4 regions of the Streptomyces sp. NPDC102451 genome follow, and region 2 is predicted to be linked to each of the others. Evidence: riboswitches for the same ligand, from Rfam matches in the RefSeq annotation. Region 2 holds a riboswitch; each other region holds the start of a gene.
What was found. Region 2 has a riboswitch for cyclic di-AMP ahead of ACIRD8_RS33320 (M23 family metallopeptidase). Riboswitches for the same ligand answer to the same signal wherever they lie in the genome.
Positions count from the first base shown of each region.

Region 1 (3,783 bases), on a different contig from region 2:
CGGGTCCTCGATGGAGACCAGCGGGTACGCGGAGACGAGCTCCTCGTAGTACTCGGTCATCTCGGCGGCCGAGCGGGACTTGCCCTCGAACTCGTAGACGCCGTCCTTGTAGAACTCGGACGCGGCGACGTCGAGCGCGAGCGCGATGTCGCGGCCCGGGACGTAACCGGCCTCCTTGACGGCCTCCAGGATGAGGTCGAGGGCGGCGCGGTTGGACTCCAGGTTGGGGGCGAAGCCGCCCTCGTCACCGAGGCCGGTGGACAGGCCCTTGGTCTTCAGGACCTTCTTCAGCGTGTGGTAGATCTCCGCGCCCCAGCGAAGGGCCTCGGAGAAGGACTCGGCGCCGATCGGCGCGATCATGAACTCCTGGATGTCCACGTTGGAGTCGGCGTGCGAGCCGCCGTTCAGGATGTTCATCATCGGAACGGGCAGCAGGTGCGCGTTCGGGCCGCCGAGGTAGCGGAACAGCGGGAGGTCGGACGCCTCGGACGCGGCGTGCGCCACGGCCAGCGAGACGCCGAGGATGGCGTTGGCGCCGAGGGAGCCCTTGTTCTCGGTGGCGTCCAGGTCGAACATCGCCTGGTCGATGAGGCGCTGCTCGGTGGCGTCGTAACCGACGAGCTCCGGGCCGATCTGCTCGATCACGGCGAGGACGGCCTTCTCGACGCCCTTGCCCTGGTAACGGTTGGGGTCCCCGTCGCGAAGCTCAATGGCCTCGAACGCACCGGTGGAGGCGCCGGACGGAACAGCAGCACGTCCCGTGCTGCCGTCGTCGAGGCCAACCTCGACCTCGACCGTGGGGTTGCCCCGGGAGTCGAGGATTTCCCTGGCTACGACGACGTCGATGGACGGCACGAGGCATCTCCTTCTGGGATCTGACACTGGTTGTGCAGGGTCACTGTGGCCTTGCGCCACGAGCCTAACCGGCTCGGCACGCTCCGTCGGCCGTCCGCCCGTCCCCTGGGACGAAAAAGGACCCAAGGACCTGCATTCCGGGCAAAGCTCCAGAAATTTACTGACGGGTAACCACAACTGTTGAACACTCACCTCCACGGCGGGCCCGCGCCCCGCCCCCGAGCGCGACGGCCGCAGGGGTCCGGACACGACCCCGGCCCGGCGCGCGGGGGGTCTGCGCGCCGGGCCGGGTCTCCGGGGCAGGAGGAAGACCCCGGGCCGTTTCCGGCTACTTCAGGTGGAGCTGCTGACCCGGGAAGATCAGGTCGGCGTCGTCGACGATGTCGTCGTTCAGCTTGAACAGCTTCGCCCAGCCGCCCTTGACCTTCTTCGCGTCGGCGATCTTACTGAGGGTGTCGCCGGCCTTGACCTTGTACTCGCCGTCGCCCTTCTCGACCTTCTCGCCGGTCGGGGTGGTGACGGTCTTCTCGGCGGCCGTGCGCTTCTCGCTGCGCGTGGTGGGCTGCTCGGCCTTGCGCTCCGGCGCGGCCTGCGGGGCCGTGTCGCCGTTCTTCGAGGAGCCGGTGTCGACACCCGGGTCCACACCGTCGTTCGTCAGGCCGCCGGCCCCGGCGCAGGCCCAGGCACCCGGGCCCTGCAGGTCGAGGAGCTTCTCGGCGGCGGCTATCTGCTGGTCCTTGGAGGCCAGGTCGGCACGCGCGGCGTACTGCGTACCGCCGGCGGCGGCCCAGCTGGACTGCGAGAACTGCAGGCCGCCGTAGTAACCGTTGCCGGTGTTGATGGACCAGTTGCCACCGGACTCGCACTGGGCGACGGCGTCCCAGGTCTCGACGGAGGCGGCGGAGGCGCCGGTCGCGCCCATCAGCGGTACGGCGACGGCGGCACCGGTGACACCGGCCAGGGTCGCGACACGGACGGCCTTGGACGGGCGACGGTGCTTGCCCTTGCTGGAAAGCAGCATGGTTCTCCTCACCGACGCCTACGAGGTGAGCTGTCGGGTTCGGGCCTGTGAGTTGCCCGGTCGCCCCCACTCGCGGACGACTTCACCCCTAGCCGTACCTCCGCCCGTCTTCCGACGGCCGGGTCCGGCGCTTACCTGGGTCCCCCGCTCCTGCCTACGGCGCTTTACGCGTCGGTCCCCTTCGGCCGACGGCAGGATTCGGCGTGACGGTCGAAGGTGCCCGCGGTGCGAGCGGCTCCGACCGTAAACACACGCAACCCCCACATTCAAAGATGGACATAACGACCAATCAGCCCGAACCGATCCAAGGTGAACATCCGTTTACGCAGGTCGGAGCCAATATGGACGGATCGGACGGACCGGCCGCAACAGTTCAAGCAAAGAGACCCATGTCTCACTTACGCATAAGTGGACATAGGCCTCTGAACTACCCCTGATTTCGGGGTGTTTTCCTGCTTTTGATCAGTTGGCGGCGGCGGTCTCCGACGGCGCGTCCTGCGCGTCGGACCCGAGGCCGAGGAGGTCCAGGCTCTGGCCGGGAAGGATCAGGTCCGGGTCGGAGCCCAGCTCGTCCTTGTTGGCCTCGTAGAGCGCGGGCCAGCCGCCGCGGAGATCCTGCGCGTCGGCGATCGCCCAGAGGTTGTCGCCCTCGCGGACGGTGTACGTCCCCTCCGCACCCTGACGCGCCTCGGATTCACCGCGCGAGGCGTGCCGGCCGGACTCGCGCCCGTCGTCCGGGCCCGATCCCTCGCCCGCCTCGGGGGCGGGCGTGCCGCGGTGCTTGCCGGCCGTCCCGCCGTCGCCCTTCGAGGCGCCGGACTTCCCGGAGGCCTCGGGGGACGGGGTGGCCGACGGCGACGCGCCGTCCTCGTCCCCCTTGTCCGCCGTGCCGTCGGAGGCGTCCGACGGGTCCGGCGCTTCGGACGAGGGGGTCCCGGACGGGGTCGCGGTGTCCGAGGGCTCGGCGGAGGGGGTCTCGGACGGCGTCGCGGTGTCCGAGGGCTCCGCGGAGGGCTCGCCGCCCGGGTCGATACCCGGCAGCGTCCCGTCCAGGGCGAGACCGGAGATCACCGCGCAGCTCGGCCACGCCTGCGGTCCCTTGTCGTCCAGGACCTTCTCCGCGACCGAGATCTGCTGCGAGCGGCTGGCGAGGTCGGCCCGGGGCGCGAACGCCGTGCCGCCGTACGCCGACCATGTGTCCTGCGAGAACTGCAGACCGCCGTAGTAGCCGTTGCCGAGGTCGGCACTCCACATGCCGCCGCTCTCGCATTCGGCGACCCGGTCCCAGGTCGACGCGTCAGCGGCTTGCGCGCCTCCGGCGCCGAGCAGCGGGATGGCAATGGCCGATCCGGTGACGCCTGCGGCGACGACGATGGCGGGTGCCTGGCGAGGGCGGCGGTGTCTGCCGGTCGCGGAGCCCATGGGATTGCCTTCCGTGTGACTGACATGTGACGGGTGAGTCGAACGGTGAACCTAGCCCTACTCGAACGTGTGTCACAAGTCGATGCAGCGGAGATCACGTGAAAGTCACAGAGTTGACAGGCTGTCACCTTTTTCGGCCGGATGCCCCGGACCGAACTCCACAGGAAGCGTGCGCAGTCCACGCATGATGAGTCCACCGCGCCACCGCAAATCGGCAGGATCCGCAGCGAGCCGCAGGTCAGGGAGGCGCCTCAACAGGGTCGCCAGGGCCACCTGCCCCTCCAGCCGGGCCAGTGGAGCCCCCAGGCAGTAGTGGATTCCGTGACCGTAGCCCAGGTGCTGATTGTCACTCCGAGCGAGATCCAGGGTGTCCGCATCCTGGAATCTGTCCGGATCCCGATCGGCGCAGCGCGGTAGCTCCCAGGCGCCGCGCTGTCGATCCGGCCGACATCAGAGAGACGGAGTTGCGGTTCGCACCACCGCCA
Region 1 covers NZ_JBIWKD010000014.1:114,999-118,781, forward strand. The annotation lists gene eno (phosphopyruvate hydratase) at 1-855, opposite strand, end outside; gene ACIRD8_RS27225 (transglycosylase family protein) at 1,184-1,876, opposite strand; cyclic di-AMP (ydaO/yuaA leader) riboswitch at 1,877-2,048, opposite strand; gene ACIRD8_RS27230 (transglycosylase family protein) at 2,339-3,298, opposite strand; partial or broken gene ACIRD8_RS27235 (cytochrome P450) at 3,404-3,703, opposite strand.
Region 1: linked by a shared signal. The riboswitch ahead of ACIRD8_RS27225 (transglycosylase family protein) and the one ahead of ACIRD8_RS33320 (M23 family metallopeptidase) in region 2 are both predicted to bind cyclic di-AMP.

Region 2 (3,783 bases):
GGCCGCCAGCCACTTGCCGATGATGGTCTCCGACTCGCCGCCCTCGTTGCCCGGGACCCAGGCGGAGTAGGCGTCGGCGGTGTCGACGAAGTTGCCGCCGGCCGCCACGTACGCGTCGAGGACGGCGAAGGAGCGGTCCTCGTCGGCCGTCCAGCCGAAGACGTTGCCGCCGAGGGCGAGGGGGAAGACCTGGAGGCTCGATGAACCGAGCGGGCGCAGAGATGTCATACCCGGGGACAACCAGCCGGCTGAACCGACTATTCCGGTACGCGGGCCACGCCGGGCCCTGGCGCCGAGGTCCTGGCGCCGAGTTCCAGGGGCCGAGTTCCAGGGGCCGCCCGGTTGCGGACAGACCGGCGGCCCTGACGTCGGGGGGTCGTGCGTCAGGGCCGCCGGGGTTCCGGTGCGCCGGGGTCCGAGGGGGGCAGCCCTCAGATGGTGAGGCCCTTGCCGCGCAGCCAGCTCATCGGGTCGACGCCCGAGCCGTCCGCGGTGTGGACCTCCAGGTGGAGATGCGGGCCCGTCACGTTGCCGGTGGCGCCGACACGGCCGATGGTGTCGCCCGTGGTGACCTTCTGTCCGGCGGTGACGTCCATCGAGGACTGGTGGCAGTACCAGATCTCCGTGCCGTCATCGAGCTCCAGGACCGTGCGGTAGCCGTACGAGCCGGACCAGCCGGCCGACTTCACGGTGCCGCTGTGCACGGCCTTGACCGGGGTGCCGGTCGGGGCCGCGAAGTCCAGCCCGGTGTGGTAGCCGGACGACCACATCGAACCGGCCTGACCGAAGGTCGAGGTGATGGTGTACGAGGAGGTCGGGACGGCGTAGCTGGCGGCGAGCTTGGCGAGGCGCTCGGCCTCGGCCTTCTTCTTCGCCGCCTCTTCGGCCGCCTTCTTCTTCGCGGCGGCCTTCGCCTCGGCGTCGCTCTGCTGCTTCGCCGCCTCGGCCGCGGCGGCCTCGGCCGCCGCCTGCTCCTCCGCGGCCTTGGCCTCGGCGTCGGCTCCGGCCTGCTGCTGCTCGGCCTGCTGGAGGATGCGGGCGCGGAGCGCCTCGCCGGCGTCCGTGGTGCCCTGCTCGGCCTCGGCGGCGGTGATGCCGGCGCTGGTCAGCGGGGAGGACGCGGCGACCGTCTCGTGGTCCGAGTCGGAATCGCCGGACATGAACGCGCCCACGCCGGGAAGGGACTTGGCGTCGGGGAGATTGTCCGCGATGGAATCGGGAAGAGAAATGGAGACCGGCGGCTTGCTCTGGGCGGTGGCCATGCCACCCGCTCCGACGGCCGCGATGACGCCGACGCCGAGGACGGTGGAGCTACGGGCGAGACCCCGCTGCTTCGCAACGCGGTGCCGGCCGCGTACGGGACGGATGGACTCCTCGGTGGGGTTCCATTCCTCCCAGGTCCTGTCCTCATCACCGAGACTGTCGGTCCTGAAGGATGACGGGGCCTCGGGGGCAGGCTGATTGGACGCCACGTGGGCGCACTCCTTTCCTTCCTTCTCGCCTACCGGGTTAGCTGACGGGTTCGGAGCAGGAAGGTCTCCTACGGGCGCCTCTGCCTCTCACGAGACACAGGTGTCCGATTCACCCCATGTAGGTGGTTCCCCGGTTCCCTTGCGGAATTCGGCGCTGCGCACGGTGCCGTCTCTTGCGACGGCGGGTACAACCGCGCTGCGTTATCGAACGTTAATAGACACCCGGGTCCGATTCCAAGCTGTTCCCATAGATCAGTCATGGCCCTGGCCTGGACTTTCAGGGGTCAAACGGGCGCAAACGGGCGAGTTGAGTGCCACTTATCCGGCCAGCAGTTTCTGACGTTGCGTCAAATGTTATGCGGAGCGAGGTCTTTCGACTACCGAAAGTCGCGACCGGTCATCCACGGTCCCGCCCCACGATCTTCACCGTCGTCCGCCGCTCCTGCTGACCCCGCGCCGGACGGCCCACCGCGAGGAGCGCCAGGTCGTCCGTCGACCGGCCTCCGGTGTGCAGCCGTACGTCGTCGGTGAGCGCGGACAGCAGTTCTTCGGGCCCCGGGAAGATCCGGCCGCGCAGCCGGGCCGCCGGGTCGTAGAAGGCGCCCTTCGCGTCCCGCGCCTCGGACAGCCCGTCGGTGAACGCCAGGAACATCGACCCGGCCGGCAGCGCCCACTCGTCCGCCCGGTCCGGCCACACCCCCAGCCCCATCCCGAGCGGCAGGGCGGGCACCGTCGGCGCCAGCACGTCCAGCGCCCCGTCCTGGTGCAGCACGAGCGGCTCGGGGTGCCCGCGGTTGACGATCCGCAGGGTGTCCGAGCCGGACGGGATCTCCGCGAGGACGGCGGTGACGAACCCCTCCATGGAGTCGAGCCCGCCCCGCCGCGATCCCTCACGGGCCAGCGCCCGCTCCAGCCGCTGGACCACCCCCTCCAGCGACAGCTCCTGCTCGGCGGCCTCCCGGAACGCGCCGATCACGACGGCCACCGCCGCCACGGCGTCCAGCCCCTTGCCCCGTACGTCCCCGAGGACCAGGCGCACCCCGAACGGCGTGTCCGCGACGGCGTACAGGTCTCCGCCGACGAACTCGTCCGCCTGGGCCGCCTCGTACCGCGCCGCGACCAGCAGCCCGCCGATCCGGTCCTCGGGCGTCGGGAGCACCGCGCGCATCGCGGTCTCCGCGACGAACCTGGCCGAGGCCAGCTGCTCGTTCCTGCGGCGCACGACCCGGTTGATGACGAGGGAGAGCGCGGCAACGGTGACCAGCGTGAACAGGTCGGTGATCGGCACGATCCGGCCCAGCGCGCCGTCGGAGATCCGGATGGCGAGCACCACGAGGATCGCGGTCACCCCGATGCGGACGGTGCTGGCCAGCGAGAAGAACGGGGCGGCGATCAGCGGAGCGGCGGCGAAGAGCGGCACGGCGGTGACCTCGGTCGGCGTCACGAGGTCGAAGATCACACCGACGCAGATCATCAGGGCGGGCAGCACGCGCACGAACCACCGGGAACGGTCGCTCCCGTCAGCGCTCCCCCGGCGTCCGTCCCGCATCCCCACGTGTGCACTCCTGCCCGCTCCACCCACGGGTGCGGACGGTACCGCGCCCCGCCCAGGCCGGCCGGAGCCGCGCCGAACGGCGAATCCCCATCGGCCGAAGGGAGGAGCGCGCCGCAGGTCCCGCCGTCCGGTGGTCAGTCGGAGAGCCGGTGCCGCGCGTAGATCGTCAGTGCGTCCCGTACGAAGACGGCGGTTCCGTCCCCGCAGCGATCGTAGTTCCTCCCGAGGCGCGGATCCGCGACGTACCGCCGCCGCAGCCGGGCCGGCGCATACGACAGAGGCCCGGATCCTCGAAAGGATCCGGGCCTCAGTCTTTAGTAGCGGGGACAGGATTTGAACCTGCGACCTCTGGGTTATGAGCCCAGCGAGCTACCGAGCTGCTCCACCCCGCGCCGTTGTGATTGCAACTCTACGCCATCCGGGAGGGCGCTCCGACCACTCCTGGTCCCGCTCCCCTCGCACGCCGCCGGCAAGGAAACCTCTCGGCCTCGACCGGCTGCGCCAACTCAGGCTGCGTACCGCGACGTTGTCAGGCCCGGCCGGTTGCCCAAGGGTGTTGCCGCACCCCCCGATCTCGCGCACCGCCTGTCTGGAGGGCCTCCCACCATGTCCGCATCACACAGACCCGCCCCGGTCTCCCCGTCCGCGCCGTCACCCCTGCGTACGTCCCTCGTCAGCGGGCTGATCGGCGCCGCCTTCGGCTCGGTGTTCAGCGCCGCCATCAACTACCTGCTCGTCGGCGTGCCCGGCAGCGCC
Region 2 covers NZ_JBIWKD010000022.1:93,710-97,492, reverse strand. The annotation lists gene ACIRD8_RS33325 (aldo/keto reductase) at 1-228, opposite strand, end outside; gene ACIRD8_RS33320 (M23 family metallopeptidase) at 432-1,472, opposite strand; cyclic di-AMP (ydaO/yuaA leader) riboswitch at 1,484-1,636, opposite strand; gene ACIRD8_RS33315 (PP2C family protein-serine/threonine phosphatase) at 1,870-3,021, opposite strand; partial or broken gene ACIRD8_RS33310 (TipAS antibiotic-recognition domain-containing protein) at 3,162-3,284, opposite strand; tRNA gene ACIRD8_RS33305 (tRNA-Met) at 3,346-3,419, opposite strand; gene ACIRD8_RS33300 (hypothetical protein) at 3,634-3,783, shown strand, end outside.

Region 3 (3,783 bases), on a different contig from region 2:
CTGATCCGCGCGGTGCCACCGTCACGGAGCACCACGTCCGCCTCCCAGTGGTCGGGGTACGCGTGATGCGGACTCTGCTCCGGAGTGGGCTCCATGGGCAAAGCCTACGGCTCGGGCTTTTCGTTCGGCCCGAACCCGGGCCGAACCGGGCGGGAGGCCGTGGGGGCACCGGTCGCGGCGGGGTCGCGGCAGGGGCACGCTGAGGGGGCCGGCGGGCGGTGGACGGCCGGCGGCGACGCCGGGCACAGCGATGCCGCACTGCATGAGAGACTGGTCTAGACAACCCATTGATACGTGAAGGGCAGAACCATGGCTGAGCGCCGCGTCAACGTCGGTTGGGCCGAGGGCCTGCACGCCCGCCCCGCTTCCATCTTCGTCCGTGCCGCCACGGCCTCCGGCGTCCCCGTGACGATCGCCAAGGCGGACGGCAACCCGGTGAACGCCGCCTCCATGCTCGCGGTGCTCGGCCTGGGTGCCCAGGGCGGCGAGGAGATCGTGCTCGCGTCCGAGGCGGACAACGCCGAGGCCGCCCTGGACCGTCTGGCGAAGCTGGTCACCGAGGGGCTCGAGGAGCTCCCGGAGACCGTCTGATTCCGGCCACTTCGAACCGGATTTCTTTCTGCGGAAAAGCCGCGGCATCCCCACCGGGAGCCGCGGCTTTTTCCGTTTCCCGTACGGGGCGGCCGGAGCCCCGGAAAATCCGATTCAGGGCAGCAGAAATAAAGCCCTGCGATAACGGCCCTCTTTGTATACGGCGCAATTGTTAATGACGGACACCCGCGGTGTTTACGGGGTGTTGCGAAGTCCTCACCCGGGCCGCGCCCGGCGTGTGGACGGGAGGGCGTCGCAGCCGGTGCGCCGCGGTGGCCCGCTCGGCGTGCTGGGTGGCGAGCGCCCTGGCCCGCTCCGGGTCGCGGCGCGCCACGGCGTCGACGAGAGCGCCGTGCTCGGCCCAGGAGTCCGCGGGACGGGCGGGCTGCTCGACGGCGTACATCCAGGCGATCTTGTGCCGGAGCTGGGTCAGCAGCGCGATCAGCGCGGGGCTGCCGGAGGCCTGCGCCAGCGTCTCGTGGAACCAGCCGCCCAGGGAGCGCAGATCCTCCCCCTCGCCCCGGCGCACACGCTCCTGACCCAGCCTGACCAGGCCGCGGAGCACCTTGAGGTGCGCCTCGGTGCGCCGCTGGGCCGCGCGGGCCGCCCCGAGGGGCTCCAGGAGCATGCGGATCTCCAGGAGGTCGGCGGCCTCCTGCTCCGTGGGCTCGGCGACACAGGCGCCGGCGTGCCGGCGCGTGACGACGAACCCCTCGGACTCCAGGGTGCGCAGCGCCTCGCGCACGGGGACGCGGGAGACGCCGTAGCGACGCGCGAGCACCTCCTCGGTGAGGCGGCTGCCGCGTTCGAAGACACCGGAGACGATGTCGTCACGGATTGCCGTGCATACCGAATGCGCGGGAATGCGCATGTCCGAACCTCCGCCTTAATCCCCGCGAAACGCGGCCGATCGACGCCTGTTCTGTGACTCTATTGCAACCGGCCGGAATTTCCGATGGCGGGGTGGAATCCATGGATATCTTTTGGCCAGGGAGCACTTCCGCGGGGGCTTCGTCGCGCGTCCGCCCCCGAACGCGGCGAAGGCCCCGGCGGGTGCCGGGGCCTTCGTCGGAGCGCTGTGGTGCGGCGTGGGGTCAGACCTGGACGCCGTGGGCGCGGAGGTAGGCGACGGGGTCCATGTCCGAGCCGTACTCGGGGGTGGTCCGGGCCTCGAAGTGCAGGTGCGGACCGGTGGAGTTGCCGGTCGAGCCGGAGAGGCCTATCCGCTCGCCCGAGCCGACGCTCTGGCCGACGGAGACGCCGATCGAGGAGAGATGGCCGTACTGGGTGTACGTGCCGTCCTTCATCCGGAGCACGATGTTGTTGCCGTACGCGCCGCCCCAGCCGGCCTCGACGACCGTGCCGGCGCCGACCGCGACGACGGAGGTGCCGGACGCCGCCTGGAAGTCCACGCCGGAGTGGCTGCCGGAGGACCAGAGCGCGCCGCCGGACTTGTAGCCGGTGGTCACGTGGGAGCCGGCGACCGGGAGGTGGAAGGAGTTCAGCCGGGCGCGCTCGGCGGCGCGGGCGGCGCGCGCCTTCTCCTCGCGGGTCTCCTTGGCACGGGCCTCCGCCTTGCGCTTGGCCTCGGCCTTCGCCTTCGCCTTGGCCGCGGCCTTCGCGGCGACGTCGGCCTGGTGCTTCTGTGCCTTCGCCTGGGCCTCGATCTGGGCGGCGAGGGTGGTGTCGAGGGCGACGGTCTGGGTCAGTCCGGTGGCGGTGACGGCCTCGGAATCCGCGGCGAGGGCCGGGGAGGCAGTGGCACCGATGACGCCGGTGGCGGCCAGGGTGGCGACGCCGGCGACCTTGGCGCTCCTGCGCGTCAGGCGGCTCGGGGCACGGTGCTTCCCGGTGGCACGGATGAACGCCATGGAGGGGCTGGTCCTTTCCTTCCTTCTCGCCTACCGGGTTAGCAGGGGGCGCCCCCTGGCCCTTTAGGCCTTGGGGGAGGGTTCGGAGCAGGAAGGTCTCCTACGGATCACTGGGCCCTCGACGAGGTGCAGGGATCCGATTCACCCCAGGGACTTCATGGGTCCCCGGCTCCCCAGGCTCGCGCCTGACGGGGACTCGGCGATGACTGTCCGGCGCCGCGGATGCGGCATTCGTCCGGCGGACAGCCGAGCCGACGCTAGAGCGCGCCCCTCGGCCCCGCCAAACGGAAAGGACCTTTTGTCACCCATCCCACAGGACGAATGCCAACCTTCTTTTCAAAACGGACAAATGACAGAACCCCGGCGGGAGTGCCCCCGCCGGGGTCCGTCATGTCCCGTTCCGTCAGCCGTTGACGACCGACACCTCGCCGATGCCGAGTGCCTCCACGGGCTCCTTGATCTGCGCGGCGTCCCCGACCAGCACGGTGACCAGCCGGTCGACCGGGAACGCGTTGACCACGGCGGCGGTCGCCTCGACCGTGCCGGTCGCGGCCAGGCGCGCGTACAGCTCGGCCTGGTAGTCGTCCGGCAGGTGCTGCTCCACCTGGTCGGCCAGGGTGCCCGCGACGGAGGCCGCCGTCTCGTACTTCAGCGGGGCCACGCCCACGAGGTTCTGCACGGCGGTCTCGCGCTCGGCGTCGGTGAGCCCCTCGGCCGCCAGGGTGCGCAGGACCTTCCAGAGGTCGTCGAGCGCGGGGCCGGTCGACTCCGTGTCCACGGAACCGCTGATGGCGAGCATCGCAGCGCCGGTCGCCCCCGCGGAGGAGCCGGGCGCCGTCGAGCGCAGCACCTGTCCGAAGGCCCGGACGCCGTAGGTGTAGCCCTTCTCCTCGCGCAGCACGCGGTCCAGCCGGGAGGTGAGGGTGCCTCCCAGGCAGTAGGTGCCGAGGACCTGGGCGGGCCACACGCTGTCGTGCCGGTCCGCGCCGATCCGGCCGATCAGCAGCTGCGTCTGCACGGCGCCGGGACGGTTCACGATGACCACACGACCGGAGTCGTCCGCGGTGATCGGGGGGACGGGCCGGGCCTGGCCCGCGTTGCCCGACCAGTCCCCGACGGTGTCGGAGAGCAGCGCGTCCAGGTCCACCCCGGTGAGGTCCCCGACGACGACCGCGGTCGCCGTGGACGGGCGGACATGGGCGTCGTAGAAGGCGCGTACGGCGGCGGCGTCGATCCGCCCGACGGTCTCCTCGGTGCCCCTGCGCGGGCGCGACATCCGTGCGGTGGCGGGGAAGAGCTCCTTGGAGAGCTGCTTGGCGGC
Region 3 covers NZ_JBIWKD010000017.1:122,868-126,650, reverse strand. The annotation lists gene ACIRD8_RS29995 (GNAT family N-acetyltransferase) at 1-95, opposite strand, end outside; gene ACIRD8_RS29990 (HPr family phosphocarrier protein) at 310-591, shown strand; gene ACIRD8_RS29985 (GntR family transcriptional regulator) at 764-1,462, opposite strand; gene ACIRD8_RS29980 (M23 family metallopeptidase) at 1,686-2,462, opposite strand; cyclic di-AMP (ydaO/yuaA leader) riboswitch at 2,475-2,674, opposite strand; gene ACIRD8_RS29975 (M16 family metallopeptidase) at 2,866-3,783, opposite strand, start outside.
Region 3: linked by a shared signal. The riboswitch ahead of ACIRD8_RS29980 (M23 family metallopeptidase) and the one ahead of ACIRD8_RS33320 (M23 family metallopeptidase) in region 2 are both predicted to bind cyclic di-AMP.

Region 4 (3,783 bases), on a different contig from region 2:
AATGGAGGCATGAATCCTCCTGACGGAGGGGTGGCCGACGAGCTCCCGGGGATCGCGCCACGCCTACGCGAACTGCGCCGCAACCGCGGCCTCACCCTGGAGGGCGCGGCCGGACGGGCAGGACTCTCCCCGGCCCACCTCTCCCGGCTCGAGACGGGCCGGAGGCAGCCTTCGCTGCCGATGCTGCTCGGCCTCGCCCGGGTCTACGGTACGACCGTCTCCGAGCTCCTGGGCGAGATGCCGCCCGAACGTGACGCGATCGTCCGCGGCAGCCTGCCCGAGGGCACGCCGCGCGGCACCGAGGCGGGCGGCTGGGTCTACCGGCAGGCGGGCGCACCCGGCCGCGCCATGCAGGCGCTGCACGTCCGTGTCCCGTACGGCGCCGAGGGCGACCTCGTGCGCGTCCACCCCGGGGAGGAGTGGCTGTACGTCCTCGACGGCAGGCTCCGGGTCGTGCTCGGCGAGAGCGTGCACGACCTCGACCCGGGGGACAGTGCGCACTTCGACTCGCTCACCCCGCACCGGATCGCCGCGCTCGGCACCGGCGGGGCGCGCCTGCTCTTCGTCCACACGCTGCTGCAGAGCCCGGCCGCCGAGCTGTGCCTGGGCAGCGGCATGCACCGGCTCTGATCCCGCACGCCCCCCCCACGCACACCCTTCGCCCCTGCCCCCCGGTCCGAGCGGCCGGAAGAGAGGACTGTCATGTCCGATTCGGAGCACTACGACCCGCTCACCCCGCGCAGGCCGAAGAGTGCGGACACACAGGAGCGGCGGATGCCCCGCGGCGTCGTGATCCGGCTCTTCGCCTACCTGGTGGCCGGACACGTCGTCGCGGGCTTCCTCTACCTCCTCTTCACCGTGGCCGGCAAAGGCTGACCGACGGCGTCACGCGCCTTCGACGAGGCGCTCACGCAGCTTCGCGCGGGTCTCGTGGCTGATCTTCAGCCCTTCCAGGAAATAGCGGTCCGCGCTGCCCCAGATCTCGTCGATGGTGTCGAGCGCCGCGGTGAGGTACTCGGCGCGGGCACCGAAGAGCGGATTGAGCAGTTCCATCACCTCGTCGGACATTCCCACCGGCGAGGTGTCGCTGCGCCGCACCTTGTAGCGGCGGTGCGCGTCGTTCGACTTGAGGTAGTCGGCCTCGATGGCCTCCTTCTCGACACCGACCGCGAGCAGCGAGACCGCGACCGAAAGGCCGGCCCGGTCCTTGCCCGCCGCACAGTGCATCAGCGCCGGCACGCTGTCCTCGGCCAGCGCGTGCAGTACGCGGCTGTGTTCGGCGGTGCGGTCCTTGATGATCGAACGGTACGAGGCGACCATCCTCGCCGTTCCCTTGCCGTCGGCCAGGATCGAGCGCAACTGCTGGATGTTCCCGTCGCGCACCAGCCGCCAGAACTCCGCGCCGTCCGCCGGGTCGGAGAGAGGAATGCTGACATTCCGGACGCCGGGCAGCTCCACGTCGAGACCGTCGAGCTTGTGGTCGGCCGCATTGCGGAAGTCGAAGATCGTGTGCAGGCCGAGTCCGGAGAGGAAGGCTGCGTCGGACTCGGTGGCGTGGGCGAGGTGACCGCTGCGGTAGAGGCGCCCGTACCGCACGGTGCGGCCGTCGGCGGTCGGAAGCCCGCCGACGTCACGGAAGTTGCGGACACCGGACAGGTCGACGTCCGTCGGCTCGGGGCCGGCCGGCGGGACCTCTGGCAGCTGCGTCACAAGGGCTCCTGGGGGTGTCGGGCGTCGGCGCCGCTCGCCGACGGGGCACGCCCGCGACGATACGACATAGCTGCATCGCGCAGCCGTCCCGGTCGCCGTGGCCCCGGTCTCCCTCATGGGGCGAAGGTCGCGCCATGTCCGTATTGGTGCATTTAGCAGAACACGCCCCGCTTGTACGGGAGATGGTGTGAGTGAGGTGAGCGGGATCATATCCGTGACGGTGTGTGGCGAGGATGCCGAGGGGTATTCCTGACGCCGCGCGGAAAGCCAAGATCGGTAATCCACGGAGTGTGACGGTAATTCCGCACCGGAATTGAAGCGTGGATTCCGCTTCACAATCCGTGGCTTGTTCGCGGCGTCCCGGCTCGCTTACGGTCACGGTCAATCCGGACGGAACGCCTAATCCTGCCGCCGCCCGGAATCCGCAACGACTCACGTGTGGCAGGAGCGGGGGAACCAGGTAGGCCGCCGGCCGGAGGGATCCGGTACGGCTAGGGGTCAAGTCGCGCACAGTGCGGCCGGGCATCTCCAGTCCGAACCCGACAGCTCACCTCGCAGGCGCCGGAGAGGAAAAGCCCCATGCCCGCAAAAGGCAAGCACCGTCGTACGAAGACCGGCCCGATCTCCCGAGGCGTCCTTGCCGCGGGGACCGGCGGCGCCGTACTCGCCCTCCCGCTGATCGGCGCCACCGGCGCCAACGCGGCCGAGCAGGCCGCACCGGCCTCCACGTCCGCCGCCGCGCACGGCGCCCCCGCCTCCGCGGCGAAGAGTGCCCCGAAGACCTACTCCGTGGTCTCCGGCGACTACCTGGTGAAGATAGCGGCCGACCAGAAGGTCAAGGGCGGCTGGCAGAAGCTGTACCAGGACAACCGTGACGTCGTCGGCGAGAACCCGAGCCTGATCCGGCCGGGCCTGAAGCTGACCATCGGCGCCAAGGCATCCGGCTCCGCCGACGCCACGCCCTCCAAGTCGGCCCCGTCGGCCGCGAAGAAGGCCGCTCCGGCCGAGAAGACGGCTGCTCCCGTCAAGGAGGCGGCTGCTCCGGCCGAGGAGACCGCCGACTCCGGCGCCTCCGAGAGCAACACCTCGGGCTGGACCACCCCGGTCGAGAACCCCAACGTCACCACCCAGTACCGCGCCTCGGGCGCCAGCTGGTCCAGCGGCTACCACACCGGCTCCGACTTCCAGGCGGCCTCAGGCACCAGCGTCCGGTCCATCGGCGAGGGCACCGTGGTCTCCGCCGGCTGGAGCGGCTCGTACGGCAACGAGGTCGTCATCCAGCACAGCGACGGCATGTACTCCCAGTACGCGCACCTGTCCTCGCTCGAGGTCTCGGCCGGCCAGACCGTCACCGGCGGCCAGCAGATCGGCCTCTCCGGCACCACCGGCAACTCCACCGGCCCGCACCTCCACTTCGAGGTCCGGACCGGCCCGAGCTACGGCTCGGACGTCGACCCGATCGCCTACCTGCGTTCGCACGGCGTCTCCATCTGAGACACACCACCCGAGGGTCCCATCTCGGACTGAAGGAGAGGGGCGGTGCGCAGCGGCGCACCGCCCCTCTCCTTATTCCGGCTTTACCAAAAACTGACCGGGTGGTCTTTCTCACCACCCGTCAACCCCTTATTACGGTCGCGTAGGTCACAATCGAAGGTGCAAGATAAGCCCTTGTGGCAGACGATTCGAGAAACAAAACACGAGGCATCATCGGGTCGTACGCAGCGATTGGCGACAGCTTCACCGAGGGCGTCGGAGACCCCGGCCCCGGAGGCACGCTCGTCGGCTGGGCCGACCGGTTCGCGGTCCTCCTGGCGGACCAGCTCCCGGTCCCTGATGCGGTGGTCGCCCCCGCGGACGACATGCACGGGAACTTCCGGTACGCCAATCTCGCCGTACGCGGACGCCTCCTCGACCAGATAGTCGAGGAACAGGTCCCCCGCGCCAAGGAGCTGGCACCTGATCTGGTGAGCTTCTGCGCGGGCGGCAACGACATCCTCCGTCCCGGTTCCGACCCGGACGACGTGGCCGAACGCTTCGAGCGTGCGGTCGCCGACCTGACCCAGGCGGTCGGCA
Region 4 covers NZ_JBIWKD010000013.1:214,247-218,029, reverse strand. The annotation lists gene ACIRD8_RS26680 (helix-turn-helix domain-containing protein) at 10-630, shown strand; gene ACIRD8_RS26675 (DUF6126 family protein) at 703-876, shown strand; gene ACIRD8_RS26670 (tyrosine-protein phosphatase) at 886-1,710, opposite strand; cyclic di-AMP (ydaO/yuaA leader) riboswitch at 2,113-2,284, shown strand; gene ACIRD8_RS26665 (peptidoglycan DD-metalloendopeptidase family protein) at 2,290-3,204, shown strand; gene ACIRD8_RS26660 (SGNH/GDSL hydrolase family protein) at 3,381-3,783, shown strand, end outside.
Region 4: linked by a shared signal. The riboswitch ahead of ACIRD8_RS26665 (peptidoglycan DD-metalloendopeptidase family protein) and the one ahead of ACIRD8_RS33320 (M23 family metallopeptidase) in region 2 are both predicted to bind cyclic di-AMP.